4 regions of the Streptomyces sp. BHT-5-2 genome follow, and region 1 is predicted to be linked to each of the others. Evidence: riboswitches for the same ligand, from Rfam matches in the RefSeq annotation. Region 1 holds a riboswitch; each other region holds the start of a gene.
The links. A riboswitch is a leader RNA that binds a small molecule or an ion and turns the genes downstream of it on or off. The one in region 1 is predicted to bind cobalamin.

Region 1 (5,157 bases):
GGACCAAAAGATGGTCTCCGGCAATGCAGCCATAGTCAATCATCGGGAAGAAGGGCGTGCGCTCCGGGTTTTCCAGGGTGCGAGGGGTACGGTCACCTACCGCGGCGAATTCGTTATAGACCAGGAAGAGCCTTGGTGCGAGGCGGATGCCCCAGAGACGAACGGTGGCCCCCTCCGCAAGGTCATCGTTTTCCGGCTGAAGCCAGTGGATGCCAGTCCGCAGAGCCCAGCCACTCGGCTAGGACGCTTGTTGGACAGTGGGCCCAATAAAGTCGACAAACTCCCGATCGAACGGAGTGAGACGGAGCGGACTTTCGTTAACCCGAACCGTGAAGCGTATGTAGCCGAGCGCGCGGAAGGTCGTCTCGTGCGGGGGTTTGCGGACTGGCTGACCAGCAAGGGGTTCGAGTCGCACCGTCATCGGGTCTTTCCTCCGGGGGAGTCCCGGCCATTGTTCACCGACCTCTATTGCGGGGGGCTTGCGCTGCTCATCGAGGCGAAGGGGAGCGTGACGCGGGAGAACGTTCGGATGGCGATAGGGCAGCTGGCGGACTACGGGCGCTTCGTCGATCACTCGACGCGCGCCATATTGCTTCCTTCGAAGCCGCGCGCCGATCTCTTGGCGCTCACGGAAAGCCAAGGAGGGGTAGCCATATGGCCAGAGGGTAGCGGCTATATATGCTCCGATCCGAATGTTCTCCCATAGTCGGGTCAATGCTCCGCACTCCCTCGATTCTCTGCTGTCTGCGTCTTTTCTGTGTTTTGGGTCACCGGAAAACGAAATGAAGTAAGGCGGCCTTGGGTGTATGGGGCTGCGGCGGTCCGGAGGGGCGGTCGCGAGGCGGGACAGACCCTCCGGCTTGCGTCGCGGGTGGCTGGAAGCGGGCGAGTAAGGGCGATTTGGGGGGTTTGGTGTGTGGTGGGGGGCGGGTAGGCTTGAGGGAGACTTGAATGTTCAAGTAAATTGATGGGTGGTTCGTCGGCGGTGGGTGGTGGCCGGCGCGATGGGAGATGGAGGGTTGATGTCTGTTCGGCGGCTCAATCATGCGGTGCTGTACATCCGTGAGGTGGCGCGGTCGGTGGCGTTCTACACCGAGGTGCTGGGGTTCACGGTCGACGTGGAGATTCCGGGGCGGGCGGCCTTCCTGAGCGCGCCCGGTTCGCACAACGACCACGATCTGGGGCTGTTCGCGGTGGGGCCGGACGCGCCCGGGCCGGAGCGCGGCCGGATCGGGCTGTACCACCTGGCCTGGGAGGTCGGGACGCTGGGCGATCTGGCGGCGATCGCGGCGCAGTTGCGGGAGCGGGATGCGCTGGTGGGCACCAGCGATCACCTGGTCTCCAAGTCGCTCTACGCCCGGGACCCGGACGGCAACGAGTTCGAGGTGATGTGGCGGGTGCCGCGGGAGGACTGGCCGGGACCGGATGTGGCGGACCGGCTTCGGCCGCTCGATCTGGCGGCGGCGATGGAGCGCTGGGGCCCGGATCTGTTGACGGGCGCGGCGGCCGGATCGGCCACCTGAGGAGTCGGGCGGCGGGCGTCTCAACGTCACGGATGGCAGGCAGCGGCAGGCGCGGGTCGCGGAATGTGGTGCGGATGAGGCGGTGCGGCCCGTCCCTTCGATGGAGGGGCGGGCCGCGATTCGGTGGGTGGGGGCGGCTATGGGGTGGTGTCGGGTTCGTCGGTGCGCGGGGTTGGGGTGGTGGGCTCGGTGGCTTGGGTGGTCTTGGCGACCTGGGCGACCTCGGTGGGCTCGGTAGTCGGGGTGGGCTCGGCAGGCTCGGTGGTTGATGTGCGGGTGGCCCAGCGTTTTTCGACGCCGCCGAAGCGCCAGTACGCCAGTGCCGCGGCCCACACCACGACGAACAGGCCGACGATGACGAAGCCCACGTTGTCCAGGTCGAGGGCGGAGATCCCCGAGGTCAGCGGGTCGTCGAGGCCGAGCTTGTCGTGCAGGACGGTCACCAGCTCGATGGTGCCGACGAGGAACGCGACCGCGATCGACAGGCCGGTGATGGTGAGGTTGTAGTAGACCTTGCGCACCGGGTTGGCGAACGCCCACTGGTACGCGAAGTTCATGAACGTGCCGTCGAGGGTGTCGAACAGGCTCATCCCGGCGGCGAACAGCAGCGGCAGGCACACGATCGCGTACCAGGGCAGGCCCGCCGCGGCGCCGCTGCCCGCCATCACCATCAGCGTCACCTCGGTCGCGGTGTCGAAGCCGATGCCGAAGAGGAAGCCGAGCGGGAACATCTGCCCCGGGCGGCTGATGGACTTGGTGAGGCGGCCGAGAATCCGGTTCATGAAGCCCCGGGAATCCAGGTGCTGTTCCAGCTCCTGCTCGTCGTACGCGCCCGACCGCATCGCCCGGAAGACCTTCAGGATGCCCACCAGGGCGATCAGGTTGAGGGCGGCGATGAGGTAGAGGAAGGTGCCGGAGACGGTCGTGCCGACCACGCCGAGCGTCTGGTGCGTACGGGAGTTGTCGTCCATCAGCGCGCCGGCGAGCTGGGCGCCGCCCGACACCAGCGCGGCCATCACGACGACCACGCTGGAGTGGCCGAGGGCGAACCAGAAGCCCACCGAGACCGGCCGTTTGCCGTCGGCCATCAGCTTGCGGGTGGTGTTGTCGATCGCCGCGATGTGGTCGGCGTCGAAGGCGTGCCGCATGCCCAGGGTGTATGCGGTGATGCCGAGCCCGGCGCCGAACACCTGGCTGCCGACCGTGTAGTGGCCCGGCACGACCAGGAGGAAGAGCACACCGAAGGCGACGATGTGCAGCGCGGCGATCACGGCCATCAGGCCGGCGGTGCGGACGGTGTCGCGGCGTTGCCAGCGGAACGATCCCGGGGGTCCGGGTATGCCGAGGCGGGGGGTGGGGGTGTTGTGGGGGGAAGGGGAATTGTCCTGCGTGTCAGTGGACAGGGCCATGCGGCCATCACGCTCCAGCACCTCGTGGATCACTTCGTGAGATGCCGTGGCCGGTCTCCTGGCTTACGGGTATCCGCGTCCGCCCCGCCTTCCCGGCCGCAGGCTGCGGTCAGTGGCGCCGTACGCGCACGGGGCGCGCACACGGGGGCGGAAACTCCCCGATCACAGTGGCGAGGGCCGCGCCGGCCTGGGACACGAAGGTCCTGCACCGGTCTTCCCGAACACCACGGCCCGGTCACTGTAGCCGTCATGGCCGGGAACCGGCCATGACGGCCCCGCCCCGGGCGGCCGACCGGAGCGGGGGCGGGCCGAGTTCAGAGCTCCAGGGACGACAGGAAGGCGTGCAGTTCCTGGTCGAAGCGCGGGGTGTTCTCGAGGTTGACCATGTGACCGGCGGCCGGGACGCGTATGCGGCGGGCGCCCGGGACCTGTAGCGCTATGGCGTGCGCGTTGGCCGAAATGTCGGTGGAGTCGAGGTCGCCGTCGAGGACGGCGGTGGGCACCCGTATCTCGCCCAGGCGGTCCGCGGCGCCGACCTCCAGCGGCATACCGGCCCCCAGGCCGTCGGCGTGCACCTCGACATTGGCGGACGCGGAGGCGCGCATCCGCTCCCGGAAGCCCGGGTGCATGGCGGCCGGCGCGCGATACGGCCCGTCCACCCACATCCGCAGGAAGTGCTCCACATAGCGCTCCGCGCCGTCCGCCTCGCCGATCGCGGCGACCTGCTCCCGGATGTGCTCCAGGATGAAGGGGTCGGTGAAGGTGCGGCCGCTGAGCCCGGGCGCGGCCAGGAAGAGGGCGGACACCCGGGACGGGTGGGCGAGCGCGGCGTCCAGCGCGATCCGGGAGCCGTGCGAGAGGCCGACGAGGACGGCCCGGGGTATGTCGAGCGCGTCCAGCAGGGCCACCAGATCGTCGTGGTTGGCCCAGTCGCCGGTCACCGTGGAGGAGAGGCCGTGGCCGCGGGAGTCGTAGCGGACCACCCGCAGGCCGGAGTTGACCAGCCAGGCGAACTGCTCGTCCCACATGTGCTGGTCGAGCATTCCGCCGTGCAGCAGTACCACCGCGGGCCCCGAGCCGGCCGTCTCGTAGAACAGCTCGCCGTCGTCGATCGGTACGGTGCCGTTGTCGATCTCGGACCATGCCTGGAACTCGTGGGTCATTCTGCGGGACCTTCTGTGGGCGTCGGGCGGTCGGTCGGGTGGGCGGGCGCCGCTGGTCGGTGCCCGGTTGCGGGCGATATCGCGGCCTGTGTGGCGTCCAGGGCGGTGGCATCCTGCTTTTCGGGATTGCCGCTTTCCTCCGGGGGAACGCGCGAGCCGTCCGCCAAGTGCCGGAATTCCTCGCCGAGCCGGTCCAGGACCCGCAGCGCCGTGCGGACCTCACCGGTCGACAGGTCGGTCAGCCCGCGGCGGAGTTCCGCCGCCTCGGCGTCCTGTATCCCGCGCATCACCTCCGTGCCCTCGTCGGTGAGCCGGATCAGGGACGAGCGGCGGTGCGCGGGATTGGGGGCCGTCACGACCAGACCCAGCTCCGCCGCGTGATTCACCCAGCGCTGCACCGGCTGTCGGTCCAGGCCCAGTGAGCGCGCCAACTGCGGGACGGTGCGTGGCCCGTGGGCGCGCAGCGCGTCGAGCAGGGCGTGCTCGCCGGCGGTCATGCCGGTGCCTTCGAGCTCGCGCTCCACTGCGCGCACGATCGTCCGGTGCAGCGGCCACAGGCGCCGGATGACGTCGTACAGCAGCTCCTCCGTCGATGCCCTGCCCTCGTCGTCCGCACTCGCATGTCCTCCCCTGGCGCCGTGTCCGGCGGTGTCGCGGCCCCTGGCGTCGCGGCCGTCCGCATCGCCTCCGCCGGAATCGCGTCGACGCGCGTCGCGGCGGTCGGAATGTGCGTCGGTGCCCTCATCGGCACCCCCCTCGATGACACTCATACTGTCATGATGACATCGCTGATGTCGTTTTGGAAGGGGTGTGGAAGCGCAGGCGGAGGCAACGCGCCGCCGCGTGCCGGGGAGTTGGGCGGGGTCAGTCGTCCAGCGGGGGCGGGGCCTCGTCCTCGGTGAAGGAGACGACGAGGTCGGCCCGGGTGCGGGTGGCCGCCACGAGGCGTGCGTTGGCCTCGTCGGAGTTGCGGACGAAATCCTCGGCGTCGACGCGCAGGCGGCCGAACCGCTCATGGCGGTCGATCAGCCGCCGCACCCGCTCCGGGGCGTCCAGCTCCAT
Region 2 (5,157 bases), 570 kb from region 1:
CCGTCCGGGCCCTCCGGCTCCGGATCGTCGTCGCCGTCCGGGTCCTGCCCGCCGGACTCCTCCAGCACCTGGTCGAGCTTGTCCTCGTCGAGCCCGGGCGCGTCGAACGGGGCCCGCCGGCGCCGGTGCGGCAGCGCCAGCAGCGCCGCCTGCCGGACGTCCTCCGGGAGCACCTCGGTCCGTCCGGCCCAGGCCGCCAGCGCGGTCGCGGTGCGGGCCATCACGATGTCCGCCCGCATCCCGTCCACCTCGAACGCCGCACAGGTCGCCGCGATCTGCCGCAGTGCCGAGTCGCCGAGCGCCACCGACGGCAGCAACTCCCGGGCCCGCGCGATCCGTTCGCGCAGCTCCTGCTCCTGCGTCGCCCAGCGCGCCGCGAAGCCCGCCGGGTCGTCGTCGTACGCCAGCCGGCGGCGGACCACCTCCACCCGCTGCTCCGGGTCCCGGGACGCCGCGACCTCCACGGTCAGCCCGAAGCGGTCCAGCAACTGCGGCCGCAGCTCGCCCTCTTCGGGGTTCATCGTCCCGACGAGCAGGAAACGGGCCGCGTGCCGCACGGAGACGCCTTCGCGCTCCACGTAGGAGGCACCCATGGCGGCGGCGTCCAGGAGGACGTCGACCAAGTGGTCGTGGAGCAGGTTGACTTCGTCCACGTAGAGGATGCCTCGGTGGGCGGCCGCGAGCAGTCCCGGCTCGAACGCCTTCACCCCCTCGGCGAGTGCTCGCTCGATGTCGAGCGCGCCGACGAGGCGGTCCTCGGACGCGCCCACCGGAAGCTCGACCATGCGGGCCGGCCGGGACTCGGCGGGGCCGGCGTCGTGCCGACCGTCCGGGCACTGCGGATCGGGGGAGAGCGGGTCGCAGCTGAAGCGGCAGCCCGCCACCACCGGCACCTCGGGCACGAGATCCGCCAGGGCGCGCACGGCGGTGCTCTTGGCGGTGCCCTTCTCGCCACGGACCAGGACACCGCCGACCGCCGGGCTGACGGCGTTCAGCAGCAGCGCCAGCCGCAGGTCGTCCATGCCGACGACGGCGGTGAACGGATACCGGGTGCTCATGTGGTGATCACTCCCTCAAGTGGCTTGCGTCCGTTGCCGGTCGAACTGTGTGCGCCGTGCGGCACGTTGGCCCTCACGGCGCCCCCGGAGGAACGAACGGCAGCCCCTCCGGCACCCCCTCCTCGATCAGCCGCAGCAGCGCCTTGGTGTCCGCGTGCTCCTCGATCAGATCGCCCAGCCGGTCCAGTTGCTCCTCGCGCAGCGCGCCGAAGCGGGTGTCCGGCGCCGGCACGAACCGGCGGCCGGCCGCCCGGGCCACCGCCCGCAGGAACGCCCGCCGGAACCCGTCGCTCTCCAGGGAGCCGTGCCAGTGCGTGCCCCACACGGCCCCCACCCGGCACCCGTCCAAGCTGTTTCCTTGGTCATCAGAGATGAACGCCTCGTCGCCCCCGGCCACTTCGGCGACGCCGTGGTGGATCTCGTATCCCTCCACCCGCTCGCCGAGCGCCCGGCCCACCGGCCTCGCGAGGCACTTCTCGCGGGCGAACCGCACCCGGACCGGCAGCAGCCCCAGCCCGTCCACCGTGCCCGCCCGCGACTCGACCTCGTCCTCGATGCGTTCGCCGAGCATCTGGAACCCGCCGCAGATGCCCAGCACCGGACGGCCCTCCGCGGCCCGCCGGACCACCGCGTCCGCCAGCCCGCGCTCGCGCAGCCAGGCCAGCGCGCGGACCGTGCCGCGGGTCCCCGGCAGCACCACCAGGTCCGCGTCGGCCAGCTCCTCCGGCCGGTCCACGAACCGCACCACCACGCCCGGTTCGGCCGCCAGCGCGTCCACGTCGGTGAAGTTGGACATCAGCGGCACCGCGCAGACCGCCACGCGCAGGACGTCCTCGCCGGCCGGCGGCGCCACCACCGACTCGCGGACCGCGCCGCGCAGCGACACCCTCAGTCCGTCCTCCTCGTCGATGCCCAGCCCGTGCGTGTACGGCAGGACGCCGTACGTGGCCCGCCCGGTGAGCCCGCGCAGCATCGCAAGGCCCGGTTCCAGCAGCGTCACATCGCCGCGGAACTTGTTGACGAGGTAGCCGGCGACCAGCTCCTGGTCCTCGGCCGACAGCAGCGCGGTGGTGCCGAAGAACGACGCGAAGACCCCGCCGCGGTCGATGTCGCCGACCACCACGACCGGGATCCGCGCCGCCCGGGCGATGCCCATGTTGACGATGTCGGTGCGCCGCAGGTTGATCTCGGCCGGGCTGCCGGCGCCCTCGCAGATCACCGCGTCGTGGGTACGGCGCAACTCCGCCAGGCAGTCCGTCACGGTGCCCAGCAACTGCTCCTGCCGGCCGGCGTGGTAGCCGCGCGCACTCAGCTCGCCCACCGGCTTCCCCAGCAGCACCACCTGGCTGCTGCGGTCGCTGCCCGGCTTGAGCAGCACCGGGTTCATCAGGGCGGTCGGCTCGATCCGCGCCGCGGCCGCCTGCATCGCCTGCGCCCGGCCGATCTCCGCGCCCTCCCGGGTCACGAACGAGTTCAGCGACATGTTCTGCGCCTTGAAGGGCGCCACCGAGATGCCCTGCCGGACCAGCCAGCGGCAGATGCCGGCGGTCACCACGCTCTTGCCCGCGTCGGATGTCGTCCCGGCCACCAACAGCCCGCCGCCCACGGCCGTCCCGGCCGCCTTCCCCTGCCCGCTCACCGCGTCCCCTTCCCGTTCCCGCGCCGCAGCGCGCCCGCCGCCAGCCGGCCGGCCACCGTGACGCCCAGCGCCAGCAGACCCACCCGCCGGGACAGCCGCACCGCCCGCTCGATGTCGGCCACCGCCGGTGGCCGCGCCCCGCCGTTGAGCACCGGCCGGTGTTCCACCCGCCCGCCGTACGCCAGGGTGCCGCCCAGCCGGACGCCCAGCGCGCCCGCGAACGACGCCTCCACCGGGCCCGCGTTGGGGCTCGGGTGCGCCGCACCGTCCGCCCGCCAGGCCCGCAGCGCACCGCGCCGGTCCGGGCCCACCAGCACCGCCAGCGCCGCGGTCAGCCGCGCGCCCGGCCAGCCGGCCACGTCGTCGAGACGGGCCGCCGCCCAGCCGAACCGCCGGTAGCGCGGCGACCGGTGACCGACCATCGCGTCCAGGGTGTTGACCGCGCGGAACGCCACCAGACCGGGCACCCCGCCCAGCGCGCCCCACACCAGGGCGCCCACCACGGCGTCCGAGGTGTTCTCGGCGACCGACTCCACCACCGCGCGGGCCATCTGCGGCCCGTCCAGCGCCTGCGGATCGCGCCCGCACAGATGCGGCAGCCGCTCCCGCGCCACCTCCAGATCGCCGACGGCCAGCGCCCCGCCCACGGCGCGCGCCTCCCGGCCCAGCGAGGTGCCGCCCAGTACGGCCCACACCGCGGCCGCGGTCAGCGCCGTACGGGCGCCCGGACGGTGTCTCAGGGCGCGCTCCAGCAGTGCGGCGCCGGCGGCCGCGCCGCCCGCGCACAGCACGGTGTGCACCGCCCCGTGGCCCCGGTGGTCGCGCCACAGCCGGCGTTCGACGGCGCTCGCGGCCCGGCCGAACGCGGCCACCGGATGGCCGCGCCGCGGGTCCGCCGCGATCAGGTCACCGAGGAAGCCGAGGGCCGCGCCGCACGCATATCCCGCGTGTTCGCCGCGCATCGGATCAGGCCGCCGGCCGTCCGTGAACGGGTCCTGCGGCAGCGGGAATCGGGGCTCTCGACGGGCAGCCGGGCATGGCGATATGTCCTCACTCAGGGTCCTCGCCCTGGCTCGACGCGACGGCGACCAGAGTCTCCTGGCTCCCGGATCGGCGCCGCCCCCGGCCTTCCCGCCCGTACGGAGTACTACGGACCGTGGCCCTCGCTGGAGGAGCGCTCCCCGGTGACAGTGGCGGGACCGCGCCGGATTCGCACCGGACTTCCTCTGCTGTCGCCGATTGGCCCGGGCAGTCCACCACGGTCCGCGAAGGCCCGTCAACTCGCCCTTGACCTGCTCCGCAGCCCCGCCGCCGGACCTGTGGCCAAGACCACAGGGCGGCCGCCGGCGCACCGGCCCCCGGCCGGACACGCGGACGGGGCGCCCGGCGGCCGCGGCTGCTGCCGCGCCCACCGAACGCCCCGTCCACCGCCGGATCCGCCGGCGCCGGTCTCAGGCGGCGACGATCAGATAGATCCCGTACCCCACCGCCGCCGCGCACAGCGCGAAGGCCGCCAGCGCCCCGGCGCGTGCCCCGGCGGCCGGTGCCGTGGCCGCTCCCTGGCCGTCCGCGGCCGGCTTGCGGGAGGTCCCCACGATCCCGACGGTGAACAGGCCCACGATCCCCACCGTCACCGCGAGGCTGACGCCGAAGACCTGGCCGAGAGCTGCCCAGTCGATGTGCATTCGTAGTCCTTAGGTCCTTTGGAACGGGCGGTCGGCGGTCAGGAGGTGGCCGTCGCGGGCCGGGCGGGGGCCTGGGCGGCAACGGCCGCGCCGTCCGCGTCGGCGGCTGCCGGGGCGGTGGCCACCGCGGCGACCGGGCCCGCAGGGGGAGGGGAGACGGTCTGCAGCGCCGTGGTGACGACCCCGGCCGGCTCCGCCGCCGGACCCTCGTTGACGTTGGTGTGGTCCACCGGCTTGCGCCGGGAGGCCGCCCAGATGCCGCCGCAGATCGCCAGCGCCAGGACGGCGACCGCGGCCACGCCCCAGGTGCCCTGGTCGGCGAGGAACGCGGCCCCCGCGGAGACCAGGCCGGCGGCCGGCAGCGTCAGCCCCCAGGCCACGACCATCCGTCCGGCTGTGGACCAGCGCACCACGCCGCCCTTGCGGCCCAGCCCGGAGCCCATCACGGCGCCCGAGCAGACCTGGGTGGTGGAGAGCGCGAAACCGAGGTGGGAGGAGGCCAGGATGGTGGCCGCCGCGCCCGTCTGGGCGGCGAAGCCCTGCGGCGGCCGGATGTCGGTGATGCCCTTGCCCATCGTGCGGATGATCCGCCAGCCGCCCAGGTAGGTGCCGAGCGCGATGGCCAGGCCGGCGGAGGCGATCACCCACAGCGGCGGGTCGGAGTGCGGGGCGACGACCCCGCCGGTGATCAGCGCGAGGGTGATCACGCCCATCGTCTTCTGCGCGTCGTTGGTGCCGTGGGCCAGCGAGACCAGCGCCGCCGAGGCGATCTGCC
Region 3 (5,157 bases), 2.0 Mb from region 1:
GCCGCCCTGGTCCGCTGGGCGTTCGTCGGATACGTGGCGCTGACCATCGTCGATCTGCTGCTGCGGCCCGGCTTCCTGCGCCCGCGCGTACCCGTCGCGACGAGCGCCACCGCACCACGGCCGATACCGGCCCTGTTGGGCGCGCCCATCGGCGCGATCGCGGCCTTCCTCGGTGTGGGCGGCAGCGTCATGACGGTACCCGCGGTACGGCGAGCCGGGCACCCGATGCGGGTGGCTACGGCCCTGGCCAACCCGCTCACCGTGGCCATCGCCCTGCCGGCCACCGCGGTTTCCCTGGGCGCCGCCGTGCTCCCGCCGGCCGACGCCGCCCAGGTGCACCTGGTCGGCCTCGTCGACATCGGCGCCGCCGCGGCGCTGCTCGTGGGCGCCCTGCCGGTCATCGCCGTACTGCGCCGGCGCCCGCCGCGCATCCCGGACCGCCTCTACGCCCAGGTGTATGTCGGCCTGCTCGCCCTGGTGGCGGTGGCGATGCTGCTGTCGGGTTAGGCACGGCCAGGGCGCGCCCGGTCTCGTCGTCGGGACGGCCGGGGCAGGGGGCGGTCCCCCTGCCCCGGCCCTCACCGTCGATGTGTCAGGAGGCCGAGGGCACTTCGATCTCCGCGCGGACCGTGCGGGCGGCGGCGACCAGGTTCTCCAGGGAGGCGCGGGTCTCCGGCCAGTCACGGGTCTTCAGACCGCAGTCCGGGTTGACCCACAGCCGCTCGGCGGGGATGGCCGCAAGCCCCTTGCGGAGCAGGGACGCGGCCTCCTCCGTGCCCGGGACGCGCGGGGAGTGGATGTCGTACACGCCCGGCCCGGCCTCGCGCGGATAGCCGTGCGCGGCCAGTTCGCGCGCCACCTGCATGTGCGAGCGGGCGGCCTCCAGGCTGATGACGTCGGCGTCGAGGTCGTCGATCGCCTGGACGATGTCACCGAACTCGGCATAGCACATATGGGTGTGGATCTGGGTGCCCGGCCGGACGCCACCGGTGGTCAGCCGGAACGCCTCCGTCGCCCACGCCAGGTAGGCCCGGTGGTCGGCGGCGCGCAGCGGCAGGGTCTCCCGCAGCGCCGGCTCGTCCACCTGGATCACCGAAGTGCCCGCCGCCTCCAGGTCGTTCACCTCGTCGCGCAGGGCGAGGGCCACCTGGCGGGCGGTGTCGCCGAGCGGCTGGTCGTCGCGGACGAAGGACCAGGCGAGCATGGTCACCGGGCCGGTGAGCATGCCCTTGACGGGCCGGCCGGTCAGGGACTGGGCGTACGCCGTCCAGCGCACCGTCATCGGCTCCGGGCGGGAGATGTCACCGGCCAGGATCGGCGGGCGGACGTAGCGGGTGCCGTAGGACTGCACCCAGCCGTGCCGGGTGGCCAGGTAGCCGGTCAGCTGCTCGGCGAAGTACTGGACCATGTCGTTGCGTTCGGGCTCGCCGTGCACCAGCACATCCAGGCCGGCCTTCTCCTGGAACGAGATCACCGCCTGGATCTCGGCCCTGATGCGCGCCTCGTAGCCCGCCGGGTCGATCCGGCCCGCGCGCAGATCGGCCCGCGCGGCCCGCAGCTCGTCGGTCTGCGGGAAGGAGCCGATGGTGGTGGTCGGCAGCAGCGGCAGGCCCAGGTGCGCGCGCTGCGCGGCGGCCCGCTCGGCATAGGGCTGGGGGCGGCGGGCGTCGGCCTCCGTGACGGCGGCGGCACGGGCCCGTACGGCCGGGTCGTGGGTGATCGGCGAGGCCGCGCGGGAGGCCAGGTCGGCCCGGTTGGCGGCCAGTTCGGCGGCGATCGTGTCGGTGCCCTGGGCGAGGCCCCGGGCGAGGGTGACCGCCTCCGCGGTCTTCTGCTTCGCGAAGGCCAGCCAGCGCAGGATCTGCGGCTGGATCTCCCGCTCGGCCGCCGCGTCCAGCGGCACATGGAGCAGCGAGCAGGAGGCGGACACATCGACCCGGTCGGCCAGGCCGAGCAAAGTGCCCAGGGTGGACAGCGACTTCTCCAGGTCGTTGACCCAGATGTTGCGGCCGTTGACCACTCCCGCGACCAGCCGCTTGCCGGGCAGTCCGCCGACGGCGGCGAGGTCGTCCAGGTTGGCGCCGGCGGCCCCGGTGAAGTCCAGCGCAAGCCCGTCCACGGGGGCCTTGGCCAGCACCGGAAGCGCCGCGCCGAGCCGGTCGAAGTACGAGGCGACCAGCAGCTTCGGGCGGTTGGGGAGGGCACCGAGGTCGCGGTAGGCGCGCTCGGCGGCGTTCAGTTCGGCGGGCGCGCGGTCCTGCACGAGGGCCGGTTCGTCGAGCTGCACCCACTCGGCGCCGGCCGCGCGCAGATCGGCGAGGACCTCGGCGTACACCGGCAGCAGCCGGTCCAGCAGGGTCAGCGGGTCGAAGTCCGCGGGCACGCCCGGCGCGGGCTTGGCGAGCAGGAGGTAGGTGACCGGGCCGACGAGCACGGGCCGCGCGGTGAGGCCGAGCGCGAGCGCCTCGGCCAGCTCCGCGACCTGCTTGGTCGGGTCGGCCGTGAACACGGTGTCCGGGCCCAGCTCCGGCACCAGGTAGTGGTAGTTGGTGTCGAACCACTTGGTCATCTCCAGGGGCGCCACGTCCTGCGTGCCGCGCGCCATGGCGAAGTAGCCCTCCAGGGCGTCGGCCGCCACGGCGGCGCGGTGCCGGGCGGGGATCGCGCCCACCATGACGGTGGTGTCCAGGACGTGGTCGTAGTACGAGAAGTCACCGGTCGGCACCTCGTGGATGCCGGCCTCGGCGAGCTGCCGCCAGTTGGTGCGGCGCAGTTCGACGGCCGTGGCGCGGAGGGCGTCCGCGGTGACGCGGCCCTTCCAGTAGCCCTCGACGGCCTTCTTGAGTTCCCGGCGCCGGCCCTGCCGGGGGTAGCCGTACACGGTGGCCCGTGCTGCCGCGACTGCGGACTTGGTGGTCACGGAGATCTCCTTCGCGAGATGGATCCCTGAGATCCCGGGGACGGGACGAGAGCGCGAAGGGCGACGCACCGGGCGGTGTGGGCGTGCGCGACACGGCACGATCGTCCGCCTGGTATGAACGCCGACCCGCCCTCGAGGTCACCGGGATGTCCGCGCACGAATCGTTCGCGCACGGGCAGTTGGCAGGTCTTCGGACTCGCGGGCACGTCCTCCTATGAGGACACCTACTGGCCGTCGCTTCCCGGACCCCGTACCTCGGGTCCAGTGCGTATGACGGCGGTCGTTCCCGCTCACCGCTGCGGGGCAGTCCCGGATTCCCACCGGGTTCCCTCTTACGACGCTCCCGTCTGGCGGACGGGGCGAACCAGCTGCACTGATCACCTTAGAGGGTGCGGGAGCCCGATGGGGCGTCGAGTCCACGATCCGGAGGAGCCCGGCGGCCGACGGCGGGAAATCCGGGTGCCCGGGACGAGGCAGTGTGGTTGGGTCGATTCCCATGCGCTCCCGACCGCCCTTTCCCAGTGACGACGTCATCGCGGACACGGTCGCCGCACACTGGCTGCCCGAGAACGCGAAGGTCACCGAGGCCGGCTATCTGCCCTGGGGATTCGGTGCCCATCACTGGCGGATCTCCGGCGGTGGCACGACCCTGTTCGTCACCCTGGACCAGTTGGCGCCCCGGCACACCGCGGCATCGCTGGAAGCGGCCTATGCGGGGGCCGCCGCGCTGGCCGCCGGCGGACTGGCGGCGGTGTGCGCACCGCTGCCGCGACGATCCGGCCGGTTCACCGTCGCCGTCGCGGACGGCGCCCTGAGCGTGACGCCGTGGCTGGCCGGGCGCACGCCGACCGAAGCGGAGGCCCGCGAGCCCGCCCACCTCGGCGAAGTCACCGCCGCACTGGCCGCGTTGCACGGCACCGAGCCGCCGAACGGCCTGCCTGCCTGGGCCCCGCAGGTCGGCCCCGCGTTCGCCGACGAGGTGCGGGCCCGCACCGCCCGGCCCTGGACGACCGGCCCGCTGGGGGAGGAGGCACGGCACGCGATCGCCGCCCGCGTCGACGCCGTCCGGCACTGGACGGCGCGTTACCACCAACTGGCCGGGAGTGCGCTCGCCCACCGCGACCGTTGGGTGCCGACGCACGGTGAGCCGCACCACGCCAACCAACTCGTCGGCCCCTTCGGGCTGCGTCTGGTCGACTGGGAATCGCTGGCCCTCGCCCCGCGCGAGCGGGACTACGGGGATCTGCTCGCCGCCGGCGCGGAGGTGCCGCACGATCCGGCGCTGCTGGAGTTGTTCGCCCTCGACTGGCGACTGTCCGAGATCTCCGCGTACACCGACTGGTTCGCCGCGCCCCACCTGGGCAACGACGACGACCACACGGCGCTGGAAGGGCTGCGGGAGGAACTGGCCGTCCCCGACTGAGCCGGATCCGGGCGGCCGGCGGATGCCTGGCCCGTGCGGCTCAGCCCGCCGCCGGCAGATGGACCTCGAAGCGGCAACCGCCAGGCACGTTGCGCACCGCCGCGCGGCCCTGATGGGCCTCGACGATGCCGCGGACGATGGCCAGGCCCAGGCCCGCACCGGCGGGCGGGGTCCGGGCGTCGGTGCCGCGCCAACCGGTGTCGAAGACCCGGGGCAGGTCCGCCGTCGGGATCCCGCCGCACCCGTCGGTGACGGACAGCACCACACCGGTGTCCTGCCGACGGGCGGAGACCGCGACGGTGCCGTCGGCGGGGGTCCGGCGGATGGCGTTGACCAGCAGATTGGCCAGCACCCGGGACATCTCGCGGCCGTCGACCTCGACCGGCACCCGTTCGACGCCGTCCCCGACGAGCCGTACGCCGTGTTCCCTGGCCAGCGCGTCGGCGCCGGCGATGGCGTCGCCGACGAGGTCGTAGACCGACATGCGGGTCGGGGACAGGCACAGGACCCCGGCCTGGATACGGGAGAGTTCGAACAGGTCGCCGACCATCGTGCCCATCCGCTCCACCTCCGTGCGGATCCGGGTGTGGTAAACGCGGGGGTCCGCCACCACGCCGTCCTCCAGCGCCTCGGCCATCGCCTGCAAACCGGCCAGGGGAGTGCGCAGGTCGTGGGAGATCCAGGCAACCAGTTCCCGGCGGGAGGCTTCCAGGGCCCGCTCGCGCTCCCTGGACGCGGTGAGCCTGGCACTGGTGGCGGCCAACTCCCGGCTCAGTTCGGCAAGTTCGGCAGTCGGCGCGCTGGCGGGCGGCGT
Region 4 (5,157 bases), 4.9 Mb from region 1:
GAGCTTGGCGGCCTGGATGAGGGTCCAGATCTGCGCGCGGATGGCGGGCAGCTTGGCCGGGTCCATCGAGGAGATCGCGGCGTACTCGTCGAGCAGCTGCTCCAGGCGCGCGATGTCGCCGTAGGAGTCGGCGCGGGCCATCGGCGGGACGAGGTGGTCGACGAGGGTGGCGTGCACCCGGCGCTTGGCCTGGGTGCCCTCGCCCGGGTCGTTGACCAGGAACGGGTAGACGAGCGGGAGGTCGCCGAGCGCCGCGTCCGGGCCGCAGGCGGCGGAGAGTCCGGCGTTCTTGCCGGGCAGCCACTCCAGGTTGCCGTGCTTGCCGAGGTGGACCATGGCGTCGGCGCCGAAGCCGCCGTCGGCGGTGGGCGCGGCGATCCAGCGGTAGGCCGCCAAGTAGTGGTGGGACGGCGGCAGATCGGGGTCGTGGTAGATCGCGATCGGGTTCTCGCCGAAGCCGCGCGGCGGCTGGATGAGGATCAGCAGATTGCCGCGGCGCAGGGCGGCCAGCACGATGTCGCCCTCGGGGTTCCGACTGCGGTCGACGAACATCTCGCCGGGCGGCGGGCCCCAGTGCTCCTCGACGGACTCGCGCAGCTCCTGCGGCAGCGTGGCGTACCAGCGGCGGTAGTCGGCGGCGGGGATGCGGACGGGGTTGCGGGCCAGCTGTTCCTCGGTCAGCCACTCCTGGTCGTGGCCGCCGGCCTCGATGAGGGCGTAGATCAGCTCGTCGCCGTCGCCGGACGCGAGGCCGGGCACCGGCTCGTCGCCGAAGTCGTAGCCCTCGGCGCGGAGGCGGCGCAGTAGTTCGACGGCGCTGGCCGGGGTGTCCAGGCCGACCGCGTTGCCGATCCGGGAGTGCTTGGTGGGGTAGGCGGAGAGCACCAGTGCCAGCCGCTTCTCGGCGGCCGGGATGTGCCGCAGCCTGGCGTGCCGGACGGCGATCCCGGCGACCCGGGCGGCCCGCTCGGCGTCGGCGACGTAGACCGGGAGGCCGTCCTCGTCGATCTCCTTGAAGGAGAACGGCACGGTGATCAGCCGCCCGTCGAACTCCGGCACGGCGATCTGCGAGGCGGCGTCGAGCGGGGAGAGGCCCTCGTCGTTCTCCTCCCACGCGGCGCGCGACCCGGTCAGGCAGAGCGCCTGGAGGATCGGCACGTCCAGGGCGGCCAGTGCCCCCGCGTCCCAGGACTCGTCGTCGCCGCCCGCGGACGCCTCGGCGGGCCTGGTGCCGCCCGCGGCGAGGACGGTGGTGACGATGGCGTCGGCCGCGCGCAGCTCCTCGATCAGCTCCGGCTCGGGGGACCGCAGCGAGGCGACGAACCGCGGCAGCGGGCGGCCGCCGGCGCGCTCGATCTGGTCGCACAGGTCGTGGACGAAGCGGGTGTTGCCGCTCATGTGGTGGGCGCGGTAGTAGAGCACCGCCACCGTCGGGCCGGCCGCCTCCGTCTCGGCGCGCTCCAGCGGGCCCCAGGACGGCGCGGCCGCGGGCGGTTCGAAGCCGTGGCCGGTGAGCAGGACGGTGTCGCTGAGGAAGCGGGCCAGCTGGGAGAGGTTGGCCGGGCCGCCGTGCGCGAGGTAGGCGTGCGCCTCTGCGGCGATGCCGACGGGGACCGTGGACGCCTCCATGAGCTGGGCGTCGGGGGCCTGTTCGCCGGTGAGCACGACGACCGGGCGGTGCTGGTCCGCGGCCAGCAGCACGTCCAGGCCGTCCTCCCAGGCACGGAGACCGCCGAGGAGGCGGACGACGACGAGGTCGGCGCCCTCCAGGAGGCCGGGGAGTTCGGCGGCGTCGAGGCGGGCGGGGTTGGCGAGCCGGTACGGCACGGGGCCGGTGGCCGCACGTGCGCTGAGCAGGTCGGTGTCGGAGGTCGACAGCAGCAGAATCACGGCGCAGCCCTTCCTCGGGGTGTCCACGCCCCGGGTGGTCGTATGGACGGCGGGAGTTCCTGGCTCACCCGGTGGTGGCCGGGTTCACAGTGGCGGGACCGCGCCGGATTCTCACCGGGCTTCCTCCCTTGGCGCCGTCGCTGGCGTCCGGCGGGTCAGCCGACCCGCCGACCTGCATAGTAAGGGCTGCCGCCGGACCGCGGGAGCGGGCCTCCGCAGCCGTCCCGCCGGACCCCCTCGCCCCGGTTCCGGGCGCCACCGACGTAGGTATGCTCGCCGCCATGCCGCCCACCCCCGCACCCCGCCCCGACCGGCCCGGACCGCCGGTTCGGGACCGCGGTGACGCCTGCCCGGGAGCACTGCGACTGCACTCCGCAGCCGACGGGCAGCTGGCCCGAGTGCGGCTTCCCGCCGGCGACTTGACGGTGCGCCAGGCGCGCGCGCTGGCGGACGTCGCGGACCGGCTCGGCGACGGCCACCTCTCGCTCACCTCCCGCGGCAACGTCGAACTGCGCGGTCTGCCCGACGGCTGCGGGCAGGCCCTCGCCGGTCTGCTCGCCGACGCCGGGCTGCTGCCGTCCGTCCGCCATGAGCGGATCCGCAATGTGCTGGCCTCGCCGCTGGCCGGACTGGACCGGCACACCCCCTCCGACGTGCGGTTGTGGGCCCGGAGCCTGGACGCGCTGCTGTGCGCGAGCGAGTCGGCGACGGCGCTCTCGGGCCGTTTCCTGTTCGTCCTCGACGACGGGCGGGGCGATGTGGCGGGCCTGAGCGGCGATGTGACCTTGCTCGCAGAATCCGGCCGGCGGGCCCCGGCGGACACCGCGTACGCGCCGGGCGCCGCGTCCGGGTACGGCGCGTTGCTGCGGGTCGGCGACGAGCGGGCGGTGCTGCGGATCGCGGCGGACGACGTCCCGCGGGCGGCGCTGACCGCCGCCGAGGTCTTCCTGGCCGCCGCCGCGGAGGGCGGCAACGGCGCCTGGCGGGTCCGCGAACTGCCCGCCGGACGCCCGCTGACCGCCCGGGAGGTGGAGCGCGCGCTGCGGGCCGCGGGGATCGCCGCGGAGCAAGCGGACTCCGCCGGCCCGGCACCGGACGTTCCGTACGCCGATGCCACCGCCCCGGGCGCGGTCGAGGGGTCCGACGGGCGATGCGCCGTCGTGGCCCTGGCGCCGCTCGGCCGGCTGTCCGTGACCCAGTGGCGGTTGCTGGCCTCGATCGCCGCCGACGACGGCCGCGGTGCGCTGCGCCTCACGCCCTGGCGCGGCATCGTCGTCCCCGGCCTGCCCACCGCCCTGGCCGCCCGCAGGCTGACCGATCTGGCCGCCGCCGGACTGGTCACCGACCCCGACTCCCCCTGGCGCCGGGTCACCGCCTGCACGGGCCTGCCCGGCTGTGCCAAGTCCCGCAGGGACGTGCGGAGCGATGCGGCGGCCTCGCTCGCCGTGGGCCGACCGGTCCCGGCAGACGCCTCCCAAGTGCCCGCCGGACTGCCCGTCCACTGGTCGGGCTGCGAACGGCGTTGCGGTCATCCGCACGGCGCCTGGGTCGATGTGCTGGCGACGCCCGAGGGCTATCGCGCCACCGTCGTGGGCCCCAACTCCCTGCTACGAGCGCCAGTTTCACGTGAAACACCCCGGCCGGGCACCGTTTCACGTGAAACACCGCCCGGCGCTCCGCCGTTCTGCCCCTCTCCTTCTCCTTCCACCCCTCAACCCACCACCCCGAGGCCCCAGTGACCGCGTTCGACTACGAAAAGGACGGGGCGGCGATCTACCGCCAGTCCTTCGCCACCATCCGCGCCGAGGCGGACCTCTCCGGCCTGCCCGCCGACGTCAGCCGGGTCGCGGTCCGGATGATCCACGCCTGCGGCATGGTCGATCTCGTCCGCGACCTGGCCTTCACACCGGGGGTCGTGGCCGGTGCCCGCGCCGCGCTGCGCGCCGGCGCGCCGATCCTGTGCGACGCCACCATGGTGGCCAGCGGAGTGACCCGGAAGCGGCTGCCCGCCGACAACGAAGTGCTGTGCACCCTCGGCGATCCGTCCGTTGCGGAGCTGGCCGCGCGGATGGGCACCACACGCAGCGCCGCGGCCCTCGAACTGTGGCGGGACCGCATGGAGGGCGCCGTGGTCGCCTTCGGCAACGCCCCCACCGCGCTCTTCCGGTTCCTGGAAATGATCGAGGAAGGCGCGCCGCGTCCCGCCGCGGTCCTCGGCATCCCCGTCGGGTTCATAGGCGCGGCCGAGTCCAAGGACGCGCTGATCGACCACCCGTCGAAGCTGGACCACATCGTGGTGCGCGGGCGGCGCGGCGGCAGTGCCATGGCCGCGGCCGCGATCAACGCCCTGGCGAGCGAGGAAGAGTGAGCGTGAGCGAGCAGCAGGCCAGCAGCGGCGCGGCGGACCAGCCGGCCGCGCCCTCCCCGGAGCGTTCCACCGGCCGCCTCTACGGCGTCGGCCTCGGCCCCGGCGACCCGTCCCTGATGACCGTGCGGGCGGTGGAGATCATCGCCGGGGCCGATGTGGTGGCGTACCACAGCGCCCGGCACGGACGTTCCATCGCGCGGTCCATCGCCGCCGGGCACATCCGCCCGGACCACATCGAGGAAGCCCTCGTCTACCCGGTCACCACCGAGTCGACCGACCACCCCGGCGGCTACCGCGGGGCGCTCGACGAGTTCTACGAGGCGGCGGCGGCACGGCTCGCGGCCCATCTCGACGCCGGCCGGACCGTCGCGGTGATCTCCGAGGGCGATCCGTTCTTCTACGGCTCCTACCAGCACATGCACAAGCGGCTGGCACACCGCTACCCGACCGAGGTCGTGCCCGGTGTCACCTCCATCAGCGCCGCCGCGGCCCGCCTGGGCACCCCGCTCACCGAGGCCGACGAGGTGCTGACCGTCCTGCCCGGCACCCTGCCCGAGGAGGAGCTGACGGCCCGTCTGAGCGCCGCCGACTCCGCGGTCGTGATGAAGCTGGGGCGCACCTTCCCCAGCGTTCGCCGGGCCCTGGAGCGCTCCGGCCGGATGGCGGAGGCCCGCTACGTCGAGCGCGCCACCATGACCGGGGAGCGCACCGGCGCGCTGGCCGACGTCGACGACGACACCGTCCCGTACTTCTCCGTCGCGGTCGTGCCGAGCCGCATCGCCTCCGCCTCCGGGCAGCCGGAGCCGGCCGCCGCGGACCGCGGTGAGGTGGTCGTGGTCGGCACCGGGCCGGCCGGTCCGCGCTGGCTCACTCCGGAGTCCCGCGGCGCGCTGGCCGCC

Region 2: another riboswitch for cobalamin. It lies ahead of K2224_RS25115 (cobalamin biosynthesis protein); the one in region 1 lies ahead of K2224_RS27615 (HoxN/HupN/NixA family nickel/cobalt transporter).
Region 3: another riboswitch for cobalamin. It lies ahead of metE (5-methyltetrahydropteroyltriglutamate--homocysteine S-methyltransferase); the one in region 1 lies ahead of K2224_RS27615 (HoxN/HupN/NixA family nickel/cobalt transporter).
Region 4: another riboswitch for cobalamin. It lies ahead of cobN (cobaltochelatase subunit CobN); the one in region 1 lies ahead of K2224_RS27615 (HoxN/HupN/NixA family nickel/cobalt transporter).

Annotation. Positions count from the first base shown of each region.
Region 1 covers NZ_CP081496.1:6,234,514-6,239,670, reverse strand. Annotated here, with positions in the region: gene K2224_RS27625 (restriction endonuclease) at 1-706, shown strand, start outside; gene K2224_RS27620 (VOC family protein) at 1,023-1,523, shown strand; gene K2224_RS27615 (HoxN/HupN/NixA family nickel/cobalt transporter) at 1,661-2,932, opposite strand; cobalamin riboswitch at 2,963-3,176, opposite strand; gene K2224_RS27610 (alpha/beta fold hydrolase) at 3,247-4,095, opposite strand; gene K2224_RS27605 (MarR family winged helix-turn-helix transcriptional regulator) at 4,092-4,865, opposite strand; gene K2224_RS27600 (nucleoside/nucleotide kinase family protein) at 4,960-5,157, opposite strand, start outside.
Region 2 covers NZ_CP081496.1:5,663,143-5,668,299, reverse strand. Annotated here, with positions in the region: gene K2224_RS25125 (putative cobaltochelatase) at 1-1,058, opposite strand, end outside; gene K2224_RS25120 (cobyric acid synthase) at 1,132-2,697, opposite strand; gene K2224_RS25115 (cobalamin biosynthesis protein) at 2,694-3,659, opposite strand; cobalamin riboswitch at 3,789-3,925, opposite strand; gene K2224_RS25110 (hypothetical protein) at 4,149-4,382, opposite strand; gene K2224_RS25105 (inorganic phosphate transporter) at 4,421-5,157, opposite strand, start outside.
Region 3 covers NZ_CP081496.1:4,195,063-4,200,219, reverse strand. Annotated here, with positions in the region: gene K2224_RS18615 (sulfite exporter TauE/SafE family protein) at 1-507, shown strand, start outside; gene metE (5-methyltetrahydropteroyltriglutamate--homocysteine S-methyltransferase) at 593-2,920, opposite strand; cobalamin riboswitch at 3,084-3,304, opposite strand; gene K2224_RS18605 (aminoglycoside phosphotransferase family protein) at 3,417-4,343, shown strand; gene K2224_RS18600 (sensor histidine kinase KdpD) at 4,384-5,157, opposite strand, start outside.
Region 4 covers NZ_CP081496.1:1,361,078-1,366,234, forward strand. Annotated here, with positions in the region: gene cobN (cobaltochelatase subunit CobN) at 1-1,890, opposite strand, end outside; cobalamin riboswitch at 1,923-2,075, opposite strand; gene cobG (precorrin-3B synthase) at 2,160-3,629, shown strand; gene K2224_RS05950 (precorrin-8X methylmutase) at 3,626-4,258, shown strand; gene K2224_RS05955 (precorrin-2 C(20)-methyltransferase) at 4,255-5,157, shown strand, end outside.